Regions from separate parts of the Pseudomonas sp. B611 genome, predicted to be linked through region 2. Evidence: predicted binding sites of a transcription regulator. Region 2 holds the regulator's gene; the other holds the start of a gene.
What was found. Region 2 encodes FliA, which starts transcription of late flagellar genes. Its sites were predicted from a motif close to CTAAAGTTTNNNNNNNNNNNGCCGNTAA; they were not measured.
Positions count from the first base shown of each region.

Region 1: ACZRMO_RS02395 (flagellar protein MotY) is a predicted target of FliA. The motif match lies at 5,784-5,811, and genes of this name have one in related genera.

Region 1 is NZ_JBUZST010000001.1:510,892-518,550, reverse strand. It holds gene rsxB (electron transport complex subunit RsxB) at 1-1,082, shown strand, start outside; gene nth (endonuclease III) at 1,176-1,814, shown strand; gene ACZRMO_RS02410 (PA3496 family putative envelope integrity protein) at 1,922-2,104, shown strand; gene ACZRMO_RS02405 (response regulator transcription factor) at 2,196-2,828, opposite strand; gene ACZRMO_RS02400 (argininosuccinate synthase) at 3,465-4,682, opposite strand; gene ACZRMO_RS02395 (flagellar protein MotY) at 4,812-5,720, opposite strand; gene pyrC (dihydroorotase) at 5,877-6,923, shown strand; gene rnt (ribonuclease T) at 6,920-7,591, shown strand; gene ACZRMO_RS02380 (peroxiredoxin) at 7,656-7,659, opposite strand, start outside.
Region 2 is NZ_JBUZST010000005.1:48,856-56,514, reverse strand. It holds gene flhF (flagellar biosynthesis protein FlhF) at 1-535, shown strand, start outside; gene fleN (flagellar synthesis regulator FleN) at 641-1,474, shown strand; gene fliA (RNA polymerase sigma factor FliA) at 1,471-2,211, shown strand; gene ACZRMO_RS12975 (chemotaxis response regulator CheY) at 2,380-2,754, shown strand; gene ACZRMO_RS12970 (protein phosphatase CheZ) at 2,773-3,561, shown strand; gene ACZRMO_RS12965 (chemotaxis protein CheA) at 3,573-5,774, shown strand; gene ACZRMO_RS12960 (protein-glutamate methylesterase/protein-glutamine glutaminase) at 5,823-6,950, shown strand; gene ACZRMO_RS12955 (flagellar motor protein) at 6,950-7,659, shown strand, end outside.

The DNA of each region.
Region 1 (7,659 bases), on a different contig from region 2:
CCGAAGGCATCGCTAAGGGCGAGGCGATCAACAAGTGCCCGCCGGGTGGTCAGGAGACTATTGTCGGTCTGGCACACCTGCTGAACGTCCCTGTGCTGACGCTGGACGCCAGCCGTGGTGAAGCGCCAGCGCAGGTTGCCTACATCCGCGAAGCCGAGTGCATCGGCTGCACCAAATGCATCCAGGCGTGCCCGGTGGACGCCATCGTGGGTGCCGCCAAACTGATGCACACGGTGATCAGCGACGAGTGCACAGGCTGCGACCTGTGCGTGGCACCTTGCCCGGTTGACTGCATCGATATGCGGCCGCTGGTCAACCTGGTGCCAATGGTGGGTGGATTGGCGACCAACGAACACGAGCAGCATGAACGCAGCCTCAAGCGTGACCGGGCGCGGCGGCGTTATGAGCAGCGCAACGCGCGCTTGCAGGGGGAAGAGCAACGCCAGCTAGCAGAACGCCTGGCACGGGCCAAACGCGCGGTGCCGACGCACACTGCACCCGCAGATGCAGGGCAAGCTGCCTCGGATGCAGCAATCAAGAAAGCCAAGATCGGCGTCGCCATGAGCCGTGCGCAGTTGCACAAATCCTTGAAAGCCTTCGGCCATCCGCCAACGTTTGAGCAACAATCGCAGCTGATCATCCTGCAACAACAGTTCGAAGCCGCGGAGCAAGCATTGGCGGCGCTAGAAGCGAGCAGCCCGCCTCCGCTCCCTGCCAACAAAGACCCCGAGCTCAAGCGCGCGAAAATCCAGTTGGCCATGCGGCGCGCCGAGTTGAAAAAGGCTCAAGAGCAGTGCGTCGACGAGCAACAGCTGGCAACGCTCAGCGCGGCATTGACCGCTGCCGAGCAAACCCTGCATGACGTCGAGGCGATCTCCGAGCAACCCCGCCCCGACTTGCAGCGCGTGGAAAAACGCCCCATTGATGCCCAGTTGCGCCAGTTGAAAACCGCCCTGGCCTACGCCCGCGCGGATGTCAGCAAATTACAGCGCCAACCGGGCGTCGACGCAGAAGCGCTGGCTGCGGCGCAACACAAGCTGGAAGAGGTGCAGCGCCAGGTCGATACCCATGTCGGCGCCTGACCTCTATCCTATTGAGGTTGTTGCTTACAGGGCTCCGTGCCTGGAACCGCTTTTCACCATTACGCCGACCGTCTGCAAGGAATTGCCTGCCCCATGAACGCCGTAAAACGCCTGGAAATTTTCCGTAGGTTTCACGAAGACAATCCAGAACCGAAAACCGAACTGGCCTACTCTTCGCCGTTCGAGTTGTTGATTGCGGTGATTCTGTCGGCACAATCCACTGATGTGGGCGTGAATAAGGCCACGGCCAAACTGTACCCGGTGGCGAATACACCAGAGGCGATCCATGCCTTGGGCGTCGATGGCTTATCCGAATACATCAAGACGATTGGCCTTTACAACAGCAAGGCCAAAAATGTCATCGAGACCTGTCGGATGCTGGTGGAGTTGCACGGCAGTGAAGTGCCGCAAACACGCGAAGCCCTGGAGGCGCTGCCGGGTGTAGGCCGCAAAACCGCGAACGTTGTGCTCAATACGGCATTCCGACAGTTGACCATGGCAGTGGACACCCACATTTTCCGGGTCAGTAACCGGACGGGGATCGCTCGCGGCAAGAATGTGGTGGAGGTGGAAACCCAGTTGATGAAGTTCGTGCCCAAGCCCTATCTGCTCGACTCCCACCACTGGTTGATCCTGCACGGACGCTATGTTTGCCAGGCACGCAAGCCACGCTGCGGCAGCTGTCGCATCGAAGACCTGTGTGAATACAAGGACAAGACGTCCGACGATTGAGTAATCATTGTTTTTTTCGATCAGTCGATTGAAAAAATCTTTTTTACCCATTCATGGATTATCGTTATAAGGAGCGCCAACGGCAGTCTTAGCCCGGAGTGAACCTTATGAGCACTGGCAAAGAACAACTGGATGTAGAAGACGACCTCGTCGCAGAATCGGATGACGATGGCGAAGCCCCCGTTGCGGAGGTAGCCAAGACCAATCTAAGCAAACGTCGCACTATCGACAATCTTCTGGAAGAGCGACGCTTGCAAAAACAACTGGCCGATTACGACTTCGACCTCTGACCTGCCCGTTGACGACCAGAAGCCTCCCTGACGGAGGCTTTTTTCTAGCTGGCTCACTGGCCGGATATCACGTGAGTTGTTGCACCCTCCCCTACACGAGCCCGTTGCGTTGGGCCAACTCAATCAGGTCTACCAGCGAACGTGCATTGAGCTTGAGCAGCAAACGCGTCTTGTAGGTACTGACAGTCTTGTTGCTCAGGAACATGCCGTCAGCGATCTCCTTGTTGGTTTTACCGCGCGCCAACTGCTGCAGCACCATCATCTCCCGGCCCGAAAGGCGCTCGACCATGTCGGCCTCACTCGCGTTGCCCATGGTTGAGCGCACCGAGTTCAACGCCTGGTTCGGGAAATAGCTGTAGCCGGAGAGCACCGCCTTGATGGCGCTCAACAACTCAGTCAAGTCCTGCTGCTTGCAGACGTAACCCGCAGCGCCAGCCTGCATGCAACGCATGGAGAAATGACCAGGCGCCTGGGAAGTCAGCACCAGCACCTTGAACGGAGCTGGCTGTTTGACGGAGGAAAGCCGGCAAATAACTTCCAGCCCATCGAGCTTGGGAATTCCAATATCCAGTATGACGATGTCCGGCATATGCTCCCGTGCAAGTTGCAACGCATCGACACCGTTATCGGTCTCGGCAACGACCTCATAACCATGACGCTCCATTAGCATACGCACAGCAAGACGAATGACGGGATGATCATCCACGATCAGCACTTTATTCATAAGGAAAGTCCAATTTCGCTGTTCGAATTATTCAGAGCAAGCACAATAGCCTAGTCGTTTCCTAGTTGGCATAGCGCTCCCCCCTGAGTAACAGCAAGCAGAGACCCAAGCCACAACGATATAGGAATAAGCCTACAAAAAAACACTGATTCAGATGTATCGAGTTTTACGGGGGCTTTCAGACTTTTCTGGACCCACACACAATTTGAATGAAATATCCAACGGGTAGGAGGCAAGCGGTAAAGGTAGCGCACATGACTTTCAGCAAATGCCCCTTGCTTGTTGCCTTCGCGCAGATAAGTCGACAAGAAAAAACCTATCATTTCAGTTCCCTTAAACATATTCACTTACACCATTATTTCCTACAGATGTTTCCCCAAGAAACACCCATATCACGCTTACATGAGTGAATATTCTGTAAGACATGGTTCCTACTTCGGTGTAAATAATTCATTCTCCTTTTAATACGCCACCCTAGAACATTTTCCTACACCCACAAAACTTCAGAAGCGCTAACTACTCAACACTCTTTAAACATCGATAAACATCCCCCAACACAAGGTACCGCCTTACTTTTTTAACAGGCAAAAAAAAGGCCCCTTTAACAAGGGGCCTCTCTTAAAGCGTCACGGGCACTCAGAACAACTTGCGACCTTTGTTGGCCGCAATGCGCATGCGCAATGCGTTCAACTTGATAAAGCCCGCTGCGTCCGCCTGGTTGTAGGCACCGCCGTCTTCTTCGAAGGTAGCGATGTTGGCATCGAACAGCGACTCATCGGACTTGCGACCAGTGACGATCACATTGCCCTTGTACAGCTTCAGGCGCACAACGCCGTTCACGTGGACCTGGGAGGCATCAATCATCTGTTGCAGCATCAGACGCTCAGGGCTCCACCAGTAGCCGGTGTAGATCAGGCTGGCGTACTTGGGCATCAACTCGTCTTTGAGGTGAGCCACTTCGCGGTCCAGGGTGATGGACTCGATAGCACGGTGGGCACGTAGCATGATGGTGCCGCCCGGGGTTTCGTAGCAGCCACGGGACTTCATGCCCACGTAACGGTTCTCGACGATGTCGAGGCGGCCGATGCCGTGTTCGCCACCGATACGGTTCAGGGTCGCCAGCACGGTGGCCGGGGTCATTTCGACGCCGTCCAGTGCGACGATGTCGCCGTTGCGGTAGGTCAGTTCCAGGTACTGCGGCTTGTCTGGAGCGTTCTCCGGGGAGACGGTCCATTTCCACATGTCCTCTTCGTGCTCGGTCCAGGTGTCTTCCAGCACGCCACCTTCATAGGAGATGTGCAGCAAGTTGGCATCCATCGAGTACGGGGACTTCTTCTTGCCGTGACGCTCGATCGGGATTGCGTGCTTTTCAGCGTAATCCATCAGCTTTTCACGGGACAGCAGGTCCCATTCACGCCAAGGCGCAATCACTTTCACGCCTGGCTTGAGAGCGTACGCACCCAGTTCGAAACGCACCTGGTCGTTGCCCTTGCCGGTGGCGCCATGGGAAATGGCGTCAGCGCCGGTTTCGTTGGCGATTTCGATCAGGCGCTTGGCGATCAGCGGACGTGCGATGGAGGTACCCAGCAGGTACTCGCCTTCGTAGACGGTATTGGCGCGAAACATCGGGAAAACGAAATCGCGGACGAATTCTTCGCGCAGGTCGTCAATGTAGATCTCTTTCACGCCCATGGCTTGCGCCTTGGCACGTGCAGGTTCGACCTCTTCGCCCTGACCCAGGTCAGCGGTGAAGGTCACCACTTCACAGTTATAAGTATCCTGCAGCCACTTGAGGATCACCGAAGTGTCCAGGCCGCCGGAATACGCGAGAACGACCTTGTTTACGTCGGCCATGCCATCACTCCACGGGGTTGTACGGAAAGGCGACGATTCTACCGATCAAAACCGTGAAATTACAGGGGCGCGACAGCAAATGAAGATAAAGCGACAGATTATGTCGAACGAGCGACCGATGGTCGCACGTTATGAGGTAGCGGCTGGATTGCTTGGCGCAGTGGCCGTGGGCGCCGGGTTCTCGGGGGCTGCCACCCGTTCCAGCTGAATATTGACGCGGCGGTTGCGCGCTCGGTTGGCCGCATTGGTGTTGGGCACCAGCGGGTAGCTTTCGCCGTGAAAACGCAGGGTGACCTGCGACTCCTGGATGCCGTTGGCCTTGAAGTACTCCATGACCGCCAGGCCCCGCCGGCGCGAAACATCGCGATTGGTCAGGCGATTGCCGCTGTTGTCCGAATGGCCGTTGAGCTCGATGTGGTTGACGGTGGGGTCAGCCTTCATGAATTCAACAATCACCGCCAGCTTCTGTTTGGCTGCGGCGTCCAATTCGATGCCGCCACCTGGAAAGCCGACTTCCGTCTGTTTGACCTGGTCGTAGTTCATCGGCAGCAACTTGGCGGTACACAGTTGATAGTCACTGTAGGCCTTGTTGAAGCGCACCGGCAACAGACGGATTTCCGAGTAGCCACCTTCGCGCCCGTAATGTCGAACCGTCGGCGAGCGGCCCTCAAGCAAGCCGTTGAACAGCCGCCCCGCCTGGGCCTGGGAACTGTTGAACAACACATCGCCGCTGCCGGCACGCACCGCACCCAAGTTGATATCACCACGGCCAGGCTGCCAGGGTGCAGCCGCGGCCAACAAGGTAGCCGAGCCCGCCCCCAGCGATCCGCCATAGGCTTTCAGACGAAACGTCGCCTGCTCGCCCGCCCGGCGCACGAACTCACCCGAACCGAAATCGGTGATCGGCTGGGTCAGACGGCACTCAAACTTGTCGCCCTCCACCTTCCACTCAATATTCTCCAGACGTGTCTGGAACGTGAGGGCCATCGCAGGCAGGCTGGCGAACACACTGAGCAGGGCTAGATATTGCTGGCGCACGGGAGGCTCCACTGGTTTCTACAACACTTCAAAGCGTCATACATCGATAAGGCATACGAAAGGCTATCGGATGCATCCTGCAAAACTTGATAGCGAGTGCCTGCAAGAGTCTTTTCCGGTAGCATTCCCACCAGATTGACCCGCCTGGAATCCCCAATGTCCGACCGCCTGACCCTGCTGCGTCCCGACGACTGGCATATTCATCTTCGCGATGGTGCTGCGTTGCCCCAAACCGTGGCCGATGTTGCGCGCACGTTTGGCCGCGCCATCATCATGCCTAACCTGGTACCTCCGGTGCGTAATGCCGCTGAAGCCGACGCCTATCGCCAGCGTATCCTCGCTGCGCGGCCGGCCGGCAGCCGCTTCGAACCGCTGATGGTGCTCTACCTCACCGACCGCACCCAGCCCGAAGAGATTCGTGAAGCCAAGGCCAGCGGTTACGTGCACGCCGCCAAGCTGTACCCGGCTGGCGCGACCACCAACTCCGATTCCGGCGTGACCAGTATCGACAAGATCCTGCCGGCCATCGAAGCCATGGCCGAAGTCGGCATGCCGCTGTTGATCCACGGTGAAGTCACCCGTGGCGACGTGGATGTGTTCGACCGCGAGAAAATCTTCATCGACGAGCATATGCGCCGTGTGGTCGAGCTGTTCCCGACCCTCAAGGTGGTGTTCGAACACATCACCACCGCCGATGCCGTGCAGTTCGTCACCGAGGCTTCGGCCAACGTGGGCGCAACCATTACTGCCCATCACCTGCTGTACAACCGCAACCACATGCTGGTGGGCGGGATTCGGCCGCATTTCTATTGCCTGCCGATCCTCAAGCGCAACACCCACCAGGTGGCGTTGCTGGATGCCGCGACCAGCGGTAACCCGAAGTTCTTCCTCGGTACCGACTCGGCGCCCCACGCCCAGCATGCCAAGGAGGCCGCGTGCGGCTGTGCCGGTTGCTACACCGCTTATGCGGCGATCGAGCTGTACGCCGAAGCGTTCGAACAGCGCAACGCCCTGGACAAGCTTGAAGGTTTTGCCAGCCTCAACGGCCCGCGTTTCTACGGCCTGCCGGCAAATACCGACCGTATCACCCTGGTCCGTGAAGACTGGACCGCCCCTGCCAGCCTGCCGTTTGGCGAGCTGACCGTTATCCCGCTGCGCGCCGGTGAAACACTGCGCTGGCGCCTGCTGGAGGAAAGCAAGTGAGTGAAGACCATTACGACGACGAACACGAGCACAGTGGTGGCGGCTCCCGCCACCCGATGGCCGAGCGGTTTCGCGGCTATCTGCCGGTTGTCATCGACGTAGAAACCGGTGGTTTCAATTGCGCCACCGATGCGCTTCTGGAAATTGCCGCGACCACTATCGGCATGGATGAACAGGGTTTCGTGTTCCCGGAACACACCCACTTCTTCCGCGTCGAGCCGTTTGAAGGCGCGAATATCGAAGCAGCCGCTTTGGAGTTCACCGGCATCAAGCTCGATCACCCACTGCGCATGGCCGTGAGTGAAGAAGCCGCGCTGACCGATATCTTCCGTGGCGTGCGCAAAGCGTTGAAGGCCAATGGCTGCAAACGCGCGATCCTGGTCGGGCACAACAGCAGCTTCGACCTCGGCTTCCTGAACGCCGCCGTGGCGCGGTTGGACATGAAGCGCAACCCGTTCCACCCGTTCTCCAGTTTTGACACCGCCACCCTCGCGGGCCTGGCTTACGGCCAGACCGTACTGGCCAAAGCCTGCCAGGCAGCCGGTATCGACTTTGACGGTCGCGAAGCCCACTCGGCGCGCTACGACACCGAGAAGACGGCTGATCTGTTCTGCGGCATCGTCAATCGCTGGAAGCAGATGGGCGGCTGGGAAGATTTCGGCGACTGAGCCATTTCCCGCCCATAAAAAAACCGGCCTTCTCAGGCCGGTTTTTTTGTACCTCGACGCAGGCTTAC
Region 2 (7,659 bases):
CGGTGCCCAGGAGCAGCTCAAGACCCTGGGGCGCATCCTCAATGTGTCGGTGACCCACGTCGACCCGGGCCAGTCCCTGGCCAACGCCCTCGATCCGCTGCTGCGCAAGCGCGTGGTGCTGATCGATACGGCCGGCCTGCAAGCCAGCGACCCGGCCTTGCGCATGCAACTGGAAAGCCTGGCCGGGCGTGGCATCAAATCGAAAAATTACCTGGTGCTTGCAACCACCAGCCAGAAACAGGTTCTTACCGCTGCGTATCACAGCTACAAGCGTTGCGGGCTGGCCGGCTGCATCCTGACTAAACTGGATGAGACGGCGAGCCTGGGCGAAGTGTTGAGCCTGGCTATCAGCCATGAACTGCCGGTCGCCTACCTGACCGACGGGCCGCGGATTCCAGATGATTTGCATCTGCCGCGCCGTCATCAGTTGGTCAGCCGGGCAGTCAGCGTACAAATGCAAGAAGAGCCTAGCGAGGAAGCGATGGCCGATATGTTCGCTGACCTCTATCACAACCCGGCAAAGCGGGTGGGTTGAGGCAGTACGAACACCGTGAAATGTACCTACATCGATGGTCTGCAAGCGATTCACGCGGCCAAGCCATGTAGCCTGCGTCTAAGCAAGACAAGGTAAAGAAATAAAATGGGCAGCATGCATCCCGTACAGGTGATCGCGGTGACCGGCGGCAAAGGTGGCGTCGGGAAAACTAACGTGTCAGTGAATTTGTCCCTGGCCCTGGCAGAGCTTGGCCGTCGCGTCATGCTGCTGGATGCTGACCTGGGGCTGGCGAACGTCGACGTTCTGCTGGGGCTGACGCCCAAACATACCCTTGCCGATGTGATCGAGGGCCGCTGTGAGCTGCGCGACGTGCTGCTGCAGGGGCCTGGCGGGATCCGCATCGTGCCGGCGGCCTCGGGCACCCAGAGCATGGTGCACCTGAGCCCGGCGCAACATGCCGGCCTGATCCAGGCATTCAGCGATATCGGCGACAACCTCGACGTGCTGGTGATCGACACCGCCGCCGGGATCGGCGAGTCCGTGGTCAGCTTTGTGCGCGCCGCGCAGGAAGTCTTGCTGGTGGTCTGCGATGAACCCACCTCGATCACCGACGCCTACGCCCTGATCAAACTGCTCAACCGTGACTACGGCATGAACCGATTCCGTGTCCTGGCCAACATGGCCCAGAGCCCGCAAGAAGGTCGCAACCTGTTCGCCAAGTTGACCAAGGTCACGGATCGCTTCCTCGATGTCGCCTTACAATACGTCGGCGCAGTTCCCTATGATGAGTGTGTGCGCAAGGCCGTGCAAAAGCAGCGTGCGGTCTATGAAGCGTTCCCTCGTTCGAAGTGCGCACTGGCGTTCAAGGCTATTGCCCAGAAGGTCGATACCTGGCCGTTGCCCGCCAACCCGCGGGGGCATCTGGAGTTTTTCGTCGAGCGATTGGTGCATCAGACGAGCGCAGGACCGGTGCTATGACAGCCAGCGGCTACAACCTTTACAAGAAGTCGGCACGTGACAGCCAAGGCGAATTGATCGAGCGCTATGCGCCACTGGTCAAGCGCATCGCTTATCACTTGTTGGCGCGTTTGCCCGCGAGTGTGCAGGTTGAAGACTTGATCCAGGCCGGCATGATCGGCCTGCTCGAAGTCTCGACCAAATACGATGCGAGCAAGGGTGCGAGTTTCGAGACGTATGCGGGTATCCGCATCCGGGGTGCGATGCTCGATGAAGTGCGTAAAGGGGATTGGGCGCCGCGTTCGGTACACCGCAATACACGCATGGTCAGTGACGCAATTCGTGCAATTGAAGCAAAAACCGGTCGCGACGCTAAAGATCACGAAGTTGCGGCCGAACTCCAATTGAGTCTCGACGATTACTACGGGATTTTGAACGATACCTTGGGCAGCCGCCTGTTCAGTTTCGACGACCTGCTACAGGACGGCGAACACGAGGGGCTGCATGAGGACGGCGCAAGTGCACATCTTGAGCCGTCGCGTGACCTGGAAGACGAACGTTTCCAGGGCGCGTTGGCGGACGCGATTGCCAATTTGCCGGAGCGTGAGCGACTGGTGTTGGCGCTGTACTACGACGAAGAGCTGAACCTCAAGGAAATCGGTGAGGTCCTGGGGGTCAGCGAGTCGCGTGTCAGCCAGCTGCATAGCCAGTGCGCAGCCCGCTTGCGGGGGCGATTGGGAGAGTGGCGCGCGCGCTGACAGGCGGTGTGGGGACACTGCAGACGAACCCGTGAAGGCCTCAGGCTTTTGCGGGTTTGCACCGTGGTGCCCTGGGCAGTCCTTTTTGTGTAACGCCTGTTGATTGAAATGGCGCGTCCAGGTGCTGGGCGCGTTTAAGACTGCTTGGAGGTCGAATTGGACAAGAACATGAAAATCCTCATCGTTGATGACTTCTCAACGATGCGGCGGATCATTAAAAACCTGTTGCGTGACCTTGGGTTCACAAACACGGTCGAGGCGGATGACGGCATTACGGCGATTCCGATCCTCAACAGCGGGAGCATCGACTTTCTGGTAACTGACTGGAACATGCCGGGCATGACCGGTATCGACCTGCTGCGCCACGTGCGTGCGGACGAAAAATTGCGCAGCTTGCCGGTGTTGATGGTGACCGCCGAAGCCAAGCGTGAACAGATCATCGAAGCCGCCCAGGCCGGGGTCAACGGTTACGTGGTCAAGCCTTTCACGGCATTGGCGCTGAAAGAGAAGATCGAGAAAATTTTCGAACGCATCCACGGCTAATGCCATCGCGGGGGAGCTATGGAGCATAAAGAAATATCACAGGGAGACTTCGAGTCGACCCTGAAGAAGCATGCTCACCAGTTGGTCGACAGCCTTGAAAAAGGCCAGTTCGGCGACGCGGTGCAGTTGATCCATGAGCTCAACCAGACCCGTGACCGCGGCCTGTACCAGGAAGTGGGCAAGCTCACACGCGAGCTGCACAGTGCGATTGTCAATTTCCAGATTGACCCGCACATGCCCCAGGCCGAAGAAATCTCGCAGATCACCGATGCCACCGAACGCCTGTCCTATGTGGTCAGGCTGACTGAGGCGGCGGCCAACCGGACCATGGACCTGGTGGAAAACGCCACCCCCCTGGTCAATGGCATGGCCAACGAAGCCCAAGCCTTGAGCCACGACTGGGGTCGCTTCATGCGTCGCGAAGTCGGGGCGGAGGAGTTTCGTGAATTGGCGCGTCGGGTCGAAGGTTTCCTGTCACGCAGCGAGCAGGAAAATCGCACGGTTTCCAGCAACCTCAATGACATTCTGCTGGCCCAGGATTACCAGGACCTCACCGGTCAGGTGATCAAGCGCGTGACCCAACTGGTCACCGAAGTGGAAAGCAATTTGCTCAAATTGGTGCTCATGGCAGGCCAGGTTGACCGTTTTGCCGGCATCGAACATGACCGCGAAGCGATCCTCTCGGAAAAAGATCCACAAAAACATCTCGCCAAGGGTGAAGGTCCGCAGATTCATGCCGATAAACGTGAAGACGTTGTATCGGGTCAAGATGATGTTGATGACCTGTTATCCAGTTTAGGCTTCTAAGGAGCACCCACATGAGCTTCGGCGCCGATGAAGAAATCCTTCAGGATTTCCTTGTAGAGGCCGGCGAAATTTTAGAGCAGTTGTCCGAGCAACTGGTCGAGCTGGAAAGCCGACCGGATGATGCGAACCTGCTCAATGCAATTTTTCGCGGTTTTCACACTGTAAAAGGGGGCGCCGGCTTCCTCCAGCTCCATGAGCTGGTGGAGTGCTGCCACATCGCCGAGAACGTGTTCGACATCCTGCGCAAGGGTGAGCGTCACGTTGATTCGGAATTGATGGACGTGATTCTCGAAGCACTGGATGCGGTCAACGGCATGTTCAGCGAGGTGCGCGAACGTGCACCGATCACTGCTGCCACCCCGGAACTGCTGGCCGCCCTGGCGCGCCTGGCCGAACCGGCTGACACTTCGGCTGCGCCTGTCGCAGAAGCGGCGCCCGAGCCTGTGGTCGAGGCCGAGGCGGATGTGACGGACAGCGAGTTCGAACAACTGCTCAACTCCCTCAACGCGGTCAAGGCTGAAGCCGAAGCGCCGGTGGCAGCCGTGGCTGCGCCGACGGGCGAAGACATCACCGACGCCGAATTCGAATCGTTGCTCGATCAGTTGCACGGCAAAGGCCAGTTCGCCGCCGACGCCGTGGCGCCTGCCGCTGCTGCCGAGGCGCCTGCCGCTTCCGCCAGCACCGACATCACCGACGATGAATTCGAAGCGTTGCTCGACCAACTGCACGGCAAGGGCACGTTTGTGGCCGACGCCTTGCCGGAAGTCGCCGCAGCGGCGCCAACGGCAGCCGCTGCCGCAGCACCGGCCGCTGACGGCCTGATTTCCGATCACGAATTCGAGTCCCTGCTGGACGAGTTGCACGGCAAGGGCAAGTTCACCGAAGTGGGGGCCTCGGCCTCGGCTGCGGTCGCCACCCCAGCGCCAGTAGCCGCCAAGGCCCCAGCACCGGTGGCGGCCAAACCTGCTCCGGCGCCCGCCGCAGCAGCCCCTGCCCGTGCTGCGGCACCGGCACCGGCCGCTGCTGAAAAGCCTGCCAGTGAAGCCGAAACCACCGTACGGGTTGATACCGCACGCCTGGACGACATCATGAACATGGTCGGCGAGCTAGTCCTGGTGCGTAACCGCCTGGTGCGCCTGGGCCTGAGCAGCGGCGATGAAGCCATGCAAAAGGCCGTGTCGAACCTCGACGTGGTCACCGCCGACCTGCAAACCGCCGTGATGAAAACGCGAATGCAGCCGATCAAGAAAGTCTTCGGCCGCTTCCCGCGCCTGGTTCGCGACCTTGCGCGCCAGCTGAAGAAAGAGATCAACCTGGAACTGGTGGGTGAAGAAACCGACCTCGACAAAAACCTTGTCGAGGCCCTGGCCGACCCGCTGGTCCACTTGGTGCGCAACGCCGTCGACCACGGCGTCGAAACCCCGGAAGAACGCGAAGCCTCGGGCAAGTCCCGCAACGGCAAGGTGATTCTGGCGGCCGAGCAAGAGGGCGACCATATCCTGCTGTCGATTACCGATGACGGCAAAGGCATGGACCCGACGATCCTGCGCAATATCGCGGTCAAGCGCGGCGTGATGGACAAGGACGCCGCCGACCGTCTGACCGACACCGAGTGCTACAACCTGATCTTCGCCCCAGGCTTCTCGACCAAGACCGAGATCTCCGACGTGTCCGGCCGTGGCGTGGGCATGGACGTGGTGAAGACCAAGATCAGCCAGCTCAACGGCTCGATCAATATCTACTCGACCAAGGGCCAGGGCTCGAAGATCGTGATCAAGGTGCCGTTGACCTTGGCGATCATGCCGACCCTGATGGTGATGCTGGGCAACCAGGCGTTCGCCTTCCCGCTGGTCAACGTCAACGAGATCTTCCACCTCGACCTGTCGCGCACCAACGTGGTGGACGGTCAGGAAGTGGTGATCGTGCGCGACAAGGCGTTGCCCCTGTTCTACCTCAAGCGCTGGCTGGTGGCATCGGCCAAGCATGAAGAGCAGCGCGAAGGCCATGTGGTGATCCTCTCCGTGGGCACCCAGCGGATCGGTTTTGTCGTCGATCAGCTGGTTGGCCAGGAAGAAGTGGTGATCAAGCCTTTGGGCAAAATGCTGCAGGGAACCCCGGGCATGTCGGGTGCGACCATCACCGGTGACGGTCGGATCGCGCTGATTCTCGATGTTCCGAGCATGCTCAAGCGTTACGCCGCTCGGCGTATTTGATTCTGGTGGGGCAGGGCGGTATTGCCCGCCCCGCCTAACGGAGTGTTTATGGCAGTCAAGGTCCTGGTGGTGGACGATTCGGGTTTCTTCCGCCGCCGCGTCTCGGAAATTCTTTCCGCCGATCCAAGCATCCAGGTGGTCGGCACGGCCACCAACGGCAAAGAGGCGATTGATCAAGCCATTGCGTTGAAGCCTGACGTGATCACCATGGACTACGAGATGCCGATGATGGATGGCATTACCGCAGTCCGCCACATCATGCAACGCTGCCCGACCCCGGTGTTGATGTTCTCCTCACTGACCCACGAAGGCGCCCGAGTCACCCTCGATGCGCTGGACGCCGGCGCGGTGGACTTCCTGCCGAAAAATTTCGAAGACATCTCGCGCAACCCCGAGAAGGTCAAGCAACTGCTGTGCGAGAAAGTCCACAGCATTTCCCGCAGTAACCGTCGCAGCCTGTTCAGCGCCCCCGCGCCGGCACCGGTTGCGCCGCCGCCTGCGCCGACATCGTCGTTCGGTCGCCCGGCCCCTGCGCCGGTGGCCCGGCCTGCGCCAGCCCCCGTGCCGGTTCGCACCGCAGCGCCAAGCGCGCATTCGCCGGCGCCCAAGCGCAAAGCCTACAAGCTGGTCGCCATCGGTACGTCCACCGGCGGCCCAGTGGCCCTGCAACGCGTGCTGACGCAGTTGCCGGCGAACTTCCCGGCGCCGATCGTGTTGATCCAGCACATGCCGGCCGCGTTCACCAAGGCTTTTGCCGAACGCCTGGACAAGCTGTGCCGCATCAGCGTCAAGGAAGCCGAGGATGGCGACATCCTGCGCCCTGGCCTGGCGCTGCTGGCCCCGGGTGGCAAGCAGATGATGGTGGATGGCCGTGGCGCGATCAAAATCCTGCCGGGCGATGAACGCCTGAACTACAAGCCGTGTGTGGATATCACTTTCGGTTCGGCAGCCAAGTCCTACGGCGACAAAGTTCTGGCGGTGGTGCTCACCGGCATGGGCGCCGACGGCCGTGAAGGCGCGCGCCTGCTCAAGCAGGGCGGCAGCGCAATCTGGGCCCAGGACGAAGCCAGTTGCGTGATCTATGGCATGCCCATGGCCATCGTCAAGGCTGACCTGGCTGACGCCATCTACAGCCTGGACGACATCGGCAAGCATCTGGTGGAGGCCTGCCTCTAATGGATGTGTTGAGCCTGATCGGCATCATCATGGCGTTTGTCGCCATCATCGGCGGCAACTACCTCGAAGGCGGCCATCTTGGCGCGCTGGCCAACGGCCCGGCCGCGTTGATCGTGATCGGCGGCACCGTCGGCGCCGCGTTGTTGCAGTCGCCGTTGAGCTCGTTCAAGCGCGCCATGCAGATCGTGGTGTGGATCATTTTCCCGCCGCGCGTCGATCTGGCCGGTGGCATTGATCGCGTGGTCAACTGGAGCCTCACCGCCCGCAAGGAAGGCCTGCTGGGCCTGGAAGGCGTGGCCGACGCCGAGCCCGACAGCTACGCGCGCAAAGGCCTGCAATTACTGGTGGACGGCGCCGAGCCGGAAGCGATCCGCAGCATCCTGGAGGTGGATTTCTACACCCAGGAAAGCCGCGATATCAACGCCGCCAAAGTCTTTGAAAGCATGGGTGGCTACGCGCCGACCATCGGCATCATCGGTGCGGTGATGGGCCTGATTCACGTGATGGGCAACCTCGCCGACCCTTCGCAACTGGGCAGCGGCATTGCCGTGGCGTTCGTCGCCACCATCTACGGCGTGGCCAGTGCCAACCTGGTGTTGTTGCCGGTGGCCAGCAAGCTCAAGTCGATTGCCCAGCGCCAGTCGCGTTACCGCGAAATGTTGCTGGAAGGCATCCTGTCGATTGCCGAGGGCGAGAACCCGCGCTCCAT